Regions from separate parts of the Sinorhizobium sojae CCBAU 05684 genome, predicted to be linked through region 2. Evidence: riboswitches for the same ligand, from Rfam matches in the RefSeq annotation. Region 2 holds a riboswitch; each other region holds the start of a gene.

Region 1 (3,270 bases), on a different replicon from region 2:
TTCCGGCGATGCCTATGGCTACGGCTGGTTCAACCGGCAGATCGGCGGCGAAGACGTGCATTTCGCCTGGGGCTACGGCGGCCAGATGCTTTATATCGTGCCGGCCTTAAAGCTGACCGTGGTGATGACCTCTGAACAGGATGGCCCTTCCGCCCGTACCGGCTACCGGGATGCGCTGCACGGCGTCCTCGCGAATATCATCGATACACTGAAGGCCGACTGATGAAATCCTCCGCCCTCGTGAACCGCAGGAACGCACGACACTGCAGGAAAAAGACCGCCACGAAACGCGTGGTTTCGTGGCGACCGATGATGCCGGTGCCCGCTCCCGGCTATGCAGTCGGCTGCTTGGTCTTCCTGAGATAGGGAAGAACGGTCTCGAAGGAGCCGAAGCGCTGGACGGCATCCTCATTGGACACGGCAGCCGTGATGATGACATCCTCGCCCTGTTTCCAGTTGGCAGGCGTTGCCACCTGATGCTTGGTGGTGAGCTGGATCGAATCGATCGCCCGCAGGATCTCATCGAAATTGCGGCCGGTGGTCATCGGATAGCTCAACATCAGTTTGATCTTCTTGTCGGGACCAATGACGTAGACCGAACGCACGGTCGCATTGTCGGCCGGCGTGCGGCCCTCGGAGGTGTCTCCGGCGTCAGCGGGCAGCATGTCGTAAAGCTTGGCGACCTTGAGTTCACGGTCGCCGATCAGCGGATATTCGACGTCAAAGCCCGTCGCGAGCTTGATGTCGCTCTTCCACTTGGCATGGCTCTCGACCGGATCGACGGAGATGCCGATGATCTTGACCCCGCGTTTGCGGAATTCGCTTTCGACTCCCGCCATGGCGCCGAGTTCGGTGGTGCATACGGGCGTAAAATTCTTCGGGTGGGAGAAGAGGACCGCCCATCCGTCGCCGATCCATTCGTGGAAATTGATCGTGCCGTGCGTTGTCTCGGCTGTGAAATCGGGGGCAGTGTCGTTGATGCGCAGGGCCATGATGTGCTCCTTTCCTGTCGGAGGAATTGCGCAAGGATAGCGCAAACAGCAGAGTTTTCGAGCGCGAAACGCGTCGTCGCACTCAACAATGAGAGAGATCGTCCATCTACGCGTCAGTCAGCGGGTATGCCAGGAGCCGCGCCGCATCGCGTTGACACCCCCACGCCACTGACGCATAGAATACCGCCATTCCGAGGGGTGCGCCGGGCGGCGCTGAGACGGTGGTGAGCCGGACCCTTGAACCTGATCCGGGTCATGCCGGCGTAGGAACGGAATGGGTCGCCCGCCGGCAAGCCAGCCCACTTCTTCGTCCGCCCGGATCTCCGTGATGTCAGTCGGGGGATCGATCGATGACGCCTCTTTGCCCCAATGCACCGGTGGCGCTTACCATAGCCGGATCGGATTCGGGCGGCGGCGCCGGCATTCAGGCCGATCTGAAGACCTTCTCGGCGCTCGGGGTTTATGGGGCAAGCGTCGTTACGGCCGTCACCGCCCAGAACACAATGGGGGTTGCCGCGGTGGAGGACGTCTCGGCCGGCATGGTCGCGGCGCAGATGGAGGCGGTCTTTTCGGACCTCGACGTGAAGGCGGTGAAGATCGGCATGGTGTCGCGCCGGGAGACGATTGCCGTCATCGCCGATGGTCTGCGCCGCTTCAAAAGGCTTGCGGTCGTCGATCCGGTCATGATTGCGACGTCCGGCGACCGTCTGTTGCAATCGGATGCGATTGCCGTTCTCATCGATGAACTGCTGCCTTTGGCACTCGTCGCAACTCCCAACCTGCCTGAAGCGGCACTTCTGACAGGGCGTCCCATCGCCGAGAACGAAGCGGAGATGGCGCGCCAGGCCGAAGCGCTCATGAAGACCGGGGCCCGTTCCGTGCTGGTCAAAGGTGGACACCTGGCGGGTGGCGAGGCCACGGACTTTTTCTTCGACGGCCAAAAGCTGCTGCGTCTCCCGGCGGCGCGCATTGAGACGCATAACGATCATGGTACCGGCTGCACGCTTTCGGCCGCGATCGCCGCAGGCCTGGCATCGGGACAACCGCTCGCCGAAGCGGTCCGCGCAGCCAAGCACTATCTGCATGGCGCGATTTCCGCCGCCCATGGCCTGAAGATAGGGCATGGGCGGGGACCCGTGCATCATTTCCATCACTGGTGGAACTCTTGACGCTGGCATTTGCCCAAAAATCGAAGCCGATTTTCGGAATGCTCATGCGCAGATTCAAAGAGATACGGCGACCTTTGCGTGTGTGAAAAGACGCGCGGCGCTGTAATTGGAGGAATTGGCGGCCCCATGCCCTGCTATTGCCACGGTTGAGCTGGAAAAGGCTATCCTCTATGGTTAACGAAAGACAGCGGGGTCTGGCGATATGCACTTTCTTGCTCGTCGACTGGAGGCTTTCAATCGTGACGAACTGCCGGACTGGCGGCAGTCGCCCAGCCTATTGCGGCATGCGCTTCTATTCGTGCCCCGGCTTATCGAGTATTGCCTGTTTTACCTTGTGGCGTTCGGCGCCCTGGTGGCGGCGATCGTCTTCATGGTTGCGGCCTGGATCGTCGGCCTCGACCGCAAATCCAACCAATTGTGATCACGTGGTGCCCGCCGACCTGAGATCCCGCACGGCAAAGTCCGGGCCTGGACCTGTGTCGGCTGCGTGAGCACCCGGAGGCAAATCTGACTCAATCGCTTGAAGCGAAGAGAGGCGGCGATGTCGCCGCCATTATGCATCCTGCTTCCCTCGGAACAGACTTGAAGCCAAGGCTGCAGAAGGATGCCTGATTCAGGCGGCCGTGTAGCGCACCTCGGGTACATCCTGTTCGATATAGTATTTTCCGTAACGATGCCGGTATTTCTCTGCACCGTCGAAGTCGCTGTACTTCTGCAGTTCCTTCATATCGGTCTTATTGAGAATGACGCCGAGAACCTTGGCATCGATCTGCGGCTCGGAATTGAGGAGATCGCGCACGAGCCGGGTCGGTGTGCTGCCCCATTCGACGACGAAGAGAACGCCGTCGGCGAGCGGCGCGAAGGCCTTTGCGTCGACGACAGGGGCGAGTGCTGCGAGGTCGACCACGACATAGTCGAAGGAGTTGCGGGCGTTCTCGATCAGTCCGGCCATGGCTGGCGATGCCAGCAACTCATTACTCTGATGCCGCTTCTCATACGATTTGCCGCCGCCTGCGGGCAGGATTGCGAGTTTGGAGCGCTGATCCACTTTGATACCTGCGGGCCAAGTGGCCTCTCCAGTCAGCACCTCGACCAGCCCGCTGCGCGGC
Region 2 (3,270 bases):
GCCGGAAAGCCGTCTTGGATCTTCCTCCCCCGTCAATCCAAGATGCTGCAACAGATAGCTGACGCGATAGGGATCGTCGCCCGGGCCAAGCCCGGCCTCAGCATAGGCCTGCACGCTATCGAAGCCCTCGAAGTCCGGTGCCTGGTGCAGGTAACGGACCGTCGCCGAGGGATGGCGGAAGACCTCGCCGGATTGCGGCTCGGCGAGACCGGCCGCGATCTTCATCAGCGTCGACTTGCCGGAACCATTGCGGCCGACGAGGCAGATGCGGTCGCCGGGCTCCACCTGCAGACCGGCGCCGGCGAGAAGCGGCGTACCGCCGAAAGTGAGGAAGATATCGTCGAGTTTCAGGATTGGGGGCGCCAAGGCGTCAGGCTCCGGAAAGGTCATAAGGCCGGGCAAGTACGACCGCCCGGCCGGATTTCAGGGAAAAGCGAACGGGGCCTTCCGCCACATTGGAAATCGTCCGAGACGATCCGAAGGGAAGATGGAAACCGTCGAGGGGATAACGCGCGTTCTCGATGGTGAGGCCGGACAGCTCGGTGAAGCCGAGGATCGAGAACAGGCTGCCCTTGGGCAGATCGATCTCGCGCGAGCCCGGCCTCAGCGGATAGGCCTCTTCCTCGCCGGAGGTCATGAAGACCGCCAGCCCCTGTTCCGCGAGCGCGGCAAGCCGCAACAGATGCAGGAAGGCATGGTCGCTGCGGGTGCCGCCGAGCGCACCGGCAAAGATCAGCGATGTCGCGCCGCGCGAAAGCGCCGCCTCGACGGCGATTTCGCCATCGGTGGCGTTCTTCTCCGCCGGGTATTTTTCGCGCTGCACCTCGGCGAATTCCAGGAAGAGCGACTCGTCCGTCGAATCGAAGTCGCCCACCCAGAGATCCGGCACGACGCCAAGCGTTCTCGCATGGCGCATGCCGCCGTCGGCGGCGATAAACCGGCTGCCCGCCAGTTGCGCCGCCAGCCGCTTCGTCAACGTAAGCGGGCCGCCGAGAAGAATGGTGAAGGGTGATTGGCTCATGGCAGAAGCCCATAGCGCAAAGCGGCTCTGAAGGGAAAGGCCCGGCACCGCCGTTTGCGTCCATTTGCTTCGCCAACGTCACTCGCGCGGCTCGGGTTCCGGGCCATTGTCTGGCCCAAGCAGGTCCGCATGGATCCCGGGTGTCCGGCTATTTCCACCGCACCGACGGCGCACGCGTAGAATTCGGTCGGACCGGACCCGTCGATCATCGCGTAGGCATAGCCGCGCGCATCGCCGTCAGGCTTTCAAGAAGCAGCGCCTGGCCTATGCCCCGGCCGCGAGACGGACGAGCATGTCTGGTATCAACCTGTACCCCGCACCTTGTGACCGGCCGTGTTGAACAAAGTTCCCCGAGACGTGTTGAGCTTGTGAGGCTTCCGGCATCCTTCGTGGCGCAGACGGCTTGCGCGGCAAATCCCCCCAAAACTCCGCTTGCCTTGGCTGCCGCCGGAAGCTAAATCTGGACTGCTCTAACGGGGTGCCATCCGCCGGCTTTCGGACGATGGCTGAGAGGCGTCGCGCCAACCCGCGGAACCTGATCCGGATCATACCGGCGGAGGGATTAGAAGCGATCGGACCGACGCCCTTTTCCCGTGCAGCAAGAACAACAGGGAAGAGGTGCCCACATGCCCAGTTCATTCCATAGCAAGATATTCAACCGGCTTGCGATCGCCGCCTTTGTCCTCGCCGCCTCTTCCGCGAACACCCTTGCGGCGGAAAAGACGCTGACGATCTACACCTATGAGAGCTTCGTCAGCGAATGGGGTCCGGGCGCCAAGGTCGCCGAGGCTTTCGAGAAGACCTGCGGCTGCAAGGTCGACTATGTGGGCGTCGCCGATGGCGTCGAATTGCTGACGCGGCTGAAGCTCGAAGGCGAAGCCACGAAGGCCGACATCGTCCTCGGCCTCGACACCAACCTCATCGCGGAGGCCAAGGCCACCGGCTTCTTCGTGCCGCACGGCCTCGAAACCAAGGGGCTCCAGGTGCCCGGCGGCTTTACCGACGACGTATTCATTCCCTATGACTACGGCCACTTCGCCGTGGTCTATGACACGGAAGTGCTGAAGGAGCCGCCGAAGAGCCTGAAGGAACTGGTCGAAGGCGATCCGTCTCAGAAAATCGTCATCGAGGATCCGCGCACCTCGACGCCCGGCCTCGGCCTGCTGCTCTGGATCAAGTCGGTCTATGGCGACGAGGCGGGCGAAGCCTGGGCGAAGCTCAAGGATCGGGTGCTGACGGTCACCCCCGGCTGGTCGGAAGCCTACGGGCTCTTCACCAAGGGCGAGGCGCCGATGGTGCTTTCCTATACCACCTCGCCCGCCTATCACATGGTCGCCGAAGACACCGAACGCTATCAGGCGGCACCGTTCGCCGAGGGCCATTACATCCAGATCGAAGTGGCCGGCATGACGACGAATGCGGAGGATCCGGAACTTGCCCGGCAGTTTCTCGACTTCATGACCGGGCCTGAATTCCAGTCGATCATCCCGACGACCAACTGGATGATGCCGGTCGGCGAAACCAAGGAGCCCCTGCCCGACGCCTTCGGCAGGCTCGTCCAGCCGGAAAAGACCTTTCTGATGTCGCCGCAGGAAGTCGCCGACAACCGCAAGGCCTGGATCGACGAGTGGCTGGCGGCGATGAGCGAGAACTGAGGCTTGTTTGCCAGCGAGAACCGGATGACGATTGCCGCCGGAGGCTTGAGCCTCGGCGGCATTCTGCTTTTCGTCGGCCTTGCCGCGGCGGCTCTGCTCGCACGAGGCGACGCCGGTGGCGGCGGCGACCTTTTCGACGCCTATGTCTGGCGCGTCACCCGGTTCACATTGCTGCAGGCAAGCCTCTCGACCGGACTGTCGATCCTTTTTGCCATACCCGTTGCCCGCGCGCTTGCCCGCCAGGCCACCTTTCCCGGCCGCATCTGGCTGCTGCGTCTGATGGCGCTGCCGCTCGGGCTGCCCGCCCTCGTCGCCGCGCTCGGCCTGATCGAGGTCTGGGGCCGTCAAGGTCTTCTCAACAGGGCCCTGACGACCACCGGCATCGTCGAACCGATCAGCATCTACGGCCTTTTTGGCATCCTGCTGGCGCATGTCTTCTTCAACATGCCGCTGGCCGTGCGGCTGATGCTCGCCGGCCTCGAGCGCATACCGGGCGAATACTGGCGCACGTCCGCCAATCTCGGCATGGGTTCGCTCGCGATCTTCCGCTTCATTGAGTGGCCGGCGATCCGCGGACTGCTGCCGGGCATTGCC
Region 3 (3,270 bases), on a different replicon from region 2:
ATAGAGATCGCCGCCATCGCGATATTTCGCGGCCATCGCTTCAAGTCCCTCCTTCTGCGCCTCCGCCCGGATGTCGTGAGAGATCCGCATCGAACAGAATTTCGGACCGCACATCGAGCAGAAATGCGCCACCTTGTGGGCTTCCTTCGGCAGCGTCTCGTCGTGGAAATTGCGTGCCGTCTCCGGATCGAGCGAGAGATTGAACTGGTCTTCCCAGCGGAACTCGAAGCGGGCGCGCGAAAGCGCGTCGTCGCGGATGCGGGCGGCAGGGTGCCCCTTCGCGAGGTCGGCTGCATGAGCGGCGATCTTATAGGTGATCACGCCCACCTTGACGTCGTTGCGGTCGGGCAGACCCAGATGCTCCTTTGGCGTCACGTAGCAGAGCATGGCGGTGCCGAACCAACCGATCATCGCCGCGCCGATACCGGAGGTGATGTGGTCGTAGCCAGGCGCGATATCGGTCGTCAGGGGCCCGAGCGTGTAGAAGGGCGCCTCGCCGCAGGTCGCAAGCTGCTTGTCCATGTTCTCCTTGATCTTGTGCATCGGCACATGGCCGGGGCCCTCGATCATCACCTGGCAGTCCTTCGCCCAGGCGATCTTCGTCAGCTCGCCGAGCGTTTCGAGCTCGGCGAATTGCGCTCGGTCGTTGGCGTCGGCGATCGAGCCGGGCCGCAGGCCGTCGCCGAGCGAGAAGGAGACGTCATAGGCGCGGCAGATGTCGCAGATTTCCTCGAAATGTTCGTAGAGGAAGCTCTCGCGGTGGTGATGCAGACACCACTTGGCCATGATCGAACCGCCGCGCGACACGATCCCGGTGACGCGATCGACGGTAAGGGGAACGTAGTGCAGCCGCACGCCGGCATGGATGGTGAAATAGTCGACGCCCTGTTCGGCCTGCTCGATCAGCGTGTCGCGGAAGACCTCCCAGGTGAGGTCCTCGGCGATGCCGCCGACTTTCTCAAGCGCCTGATAGAGCGGCACCGTGCCGATCGGCACCGGTGAGTTGCGGATGATCCATTCGCGGATATTGTGGATATTGCGCCCCGTAGAAAGGTCCATGACCGTGTCGGCGCCCCAGCGGGTCGCCCAGACCATCTTTTCGACCTCTTCGGCCATCGACGAGGTGACGGCGGAATTGCCGATATTGGCGTTGATCTTCACCAGGAAGTTGCGGCCCATGATCATCGGCTCGGATTCCGGATGATTGATATTGGCGGGAATGATCGCCCGGCCGCTGGCGACCTCCTGACGAACGAATTCCGGCGTGACGAAATCGGGGATCGCGGCGCCGAAGCTCTCGCCGTCGCGCGTGAGCGCTTGCTTTGCGGCTTTGCGGCCGAGATTCTCGCGAATGGCGATGAATTCCATTTCCGGCGTGATGATCCCGGCTCTGGCATAGGCGAGCTGGGTGACGGCCCGGCCCGGCTTGGCGCGAAGCGGCTGATGGCGAATGGGGAATTCCGGCGTCAGCCGCTCGCCGGTGGCAAAGCCGTTGTCCTCCGCCTTGACCGCACGGCCCTCGTAGCTTTCCACGTCGCCGCGCGCCAGGAGCCAGTCTTGGCGCAGCCGCGGCAGACCTTGGTCAATGCGGATGTCGGCGTCTTCGAGCGTATAGGGGCCGGAGGAATCATAGACGGTGACCGGCGGTTCGCCCGAGGTCGGATGCAGCGCGATCTCGCGCATCGGCACGCGGAGATCGGGATGGAGCTCGCCTGGTTTGTAGACCTTTTTCGACGCGGGAAGAGGTCCCTGCGTGACGGAAATCGTGGAGAGAGGCTTGAAAACATTCATTCTTGAGGCTCCAATTTTCGCGTTGGAGACCCAGTTCTGAAGCCGGAAGGATGAAAAGACGCTGCGCCGACGAACCGTGAAACAACGGAATCCTGGCATTCGCACGTCTGCACCGTCCCTACGCCAGTATGAACTGGATCAGGTTCAACGGGTCACTGCGCGCTGCAGCAGTATCTCAGCCCCTTGCCGGGACCCCCCTGGTGAATGACGCCCATAGTCACCGATATCGCCGCGCCGTCAAGATGGTTTTTCGAGCTCCAGCGAGACATTGGCAGTGGACTGCCCGCGTTTCTCGCCTCCCGTTTGGTTGGAACATCAAGGCGCAGGGACTATTCTTCCTTAGAAACTGATTGCGATCAGTGCGGTCAGGCGCAGCCTTGGCGATAGTGGACGGAACGGTAATAAGGAGCGTGTCCTGATCAGAAAGCTCAGGGAGAAGGCCTTCCACTGGCGGAGGCGAAAGTGGGGAAAACAGCCCGGGTCGACTCCCGTGTCATCGATGCGCGGCTTCTGGGGGCTGATGTGGGCCTATTGGTTTTCCGAGAAATGGCAGGAGGCCTGGGGACTGGCAGCGGTCATCGTCGTGCTGACGGCCCTGTCGGCAATGGCGAGCGTCTGGTTCGCCGAGGCCTCGGGCGAACTCGTCAGCGCGATTGCCTTTCTCCATCATCCGCAAAATCCGACGACGCTCAGCTCCATCCTTACCATCGCGGCGACGCTCGCCACGATCATGGTGCTGAAATCGATCGGGTTCACGGCCGTGCGCCACTTCTTCTCGACGACCTTGCATCGCAAATGGCGCGCCTGGCTCGACCAGCGCTTCAATGACGCGCTGCTCGGCCGCAATCATACCCATCTTCATTTGCAGCGCGGGGTGGCGGAAGCCATCCCCACATCGGTGGGGGTGCCGGACAACATCGACCAGCGCATCCAGGAATCGATCAAGGGCATGACCGGCGGCGCCATCGGGCTTGCCATGGGCGTTGCCGGCGTGACCCTGTCGCTCTACTTCGTCGGCGGCAGGATCATCGAGACCTCCACCGAGGTCAGCGGACTGGAATTTCTCGGCAGCTATGGCAGTGCCTTTCTGACGCTCTTCGCCGTCGCCGCCTATGTTCCCTTGAACACCTATATCGCGGTCAAGCTCGGTGCGATCCAGCAGCGGCTGGACGTCCGAATGCAATGGGCCGAGGGCAGCTATCGCCGTGAACTGACGACGCTTCTCCATCGCAGCTTCCACATCGCGGCCTCGCACGGGGAACGGGTGCAGAAACGCATCCACAGGCGGCGCTATCGCGACATCGACCAGACCTGGTCGAACCTGAACATACTGACGGCGTGCTATTTGGGCTTCGAGCTCGTCTACAATTTCTTCGGCCAGCGCATCGTCGCCTATGCTCCCGGTCTGCTTCCCTATGTCGAGGGCAAGGTAACGCTGCAGGGCTATGTCACCGGAGCGGAGCTTGCCAATGCGATCAT

Evidence for each region. A riboswitch is a leader RNA that binds a small molecule or an ion and turns the genes downstream of it on or off. The one in region 2 is predicted to bind thiamine pyrophosphate.
Region 1: another riboswitch for thiamine pyrophosphate. It lies ahead of thiD (bifunctional hydroxymethylpyrimidine kinase/phosphomethylpyrimidine kinase); the one in region 2 lies ahead of thiB (thiamine ABC transporter substrate binding subunit).
Region 3: another riboswitch for thiamine pyrophosphate. It lies ahead of thiC (phosphomethylpyrimidine synthase ThiC); the one in region 2 lies ahead of thiB (thiamine ABC transporter substrate binding subunit).

Annotation. Positions count from the first base shown of each region.
Region 1 is NZ_CP023068.1:735,098-738,367, forward strand. It holds gene SJ05684_RS21045 (serine hydrolase domain-containing protein) at 1-223, shown strand, start outside; gene SJ05684_RS21050 (peroxiredoxin) at 333-992, opposite strand; TPP riboswitch at 1,177-1,279, shown strand; gene thiD (bifunctional hydroxymethylpyrimidine kinase/phosphomethylpyrimidine kinase) at 1,343-2,161, shown strand; gene SJ05684_RS21060 (hypothetical protein) at 2,364-2,582, shown strand; gene SJ05684_RS21065 (polysaccharide biosynthesis tyrosine autokinase) at 2,775-3,270, opposite strand, start outside.
Region 2 is NZ_CP023067.1:3,185,345-3,188,614, forward strand. It holds gene SJ05684_RS15535 (ABC-F family ATP-binding cassette domain-containing protein) at 1-366, opposite strand, end outside; gene SJ05684_RS15540 (thiamine diphosphokinase) at 371-1,021, opposite strand; TPP riboswitch at 1,486-1,600, shown strand; gene thiB (thiamine ABC transporter substrate binding subunit) at 1,648-2,676, shown strand; gene thiP (thiamine/thiamine pyrophosphate ABC transporter permease ThiP) at 2,701-3,270, shown strand, end outside.
Region 3 is NZ_CP023068.1:132,759-136,028, forward strand. It holds gene thiC (phosphomethylpyrimidine synthase ThiC) at 1-1,791, opposite strand, end outside; TPP riboswitch at 1,889-2,000, opposite strand; gene SJ05684_RS18365 (ABC transporter ATP-binding protein/permease) at 2,291-3,270, shown strand, end outside.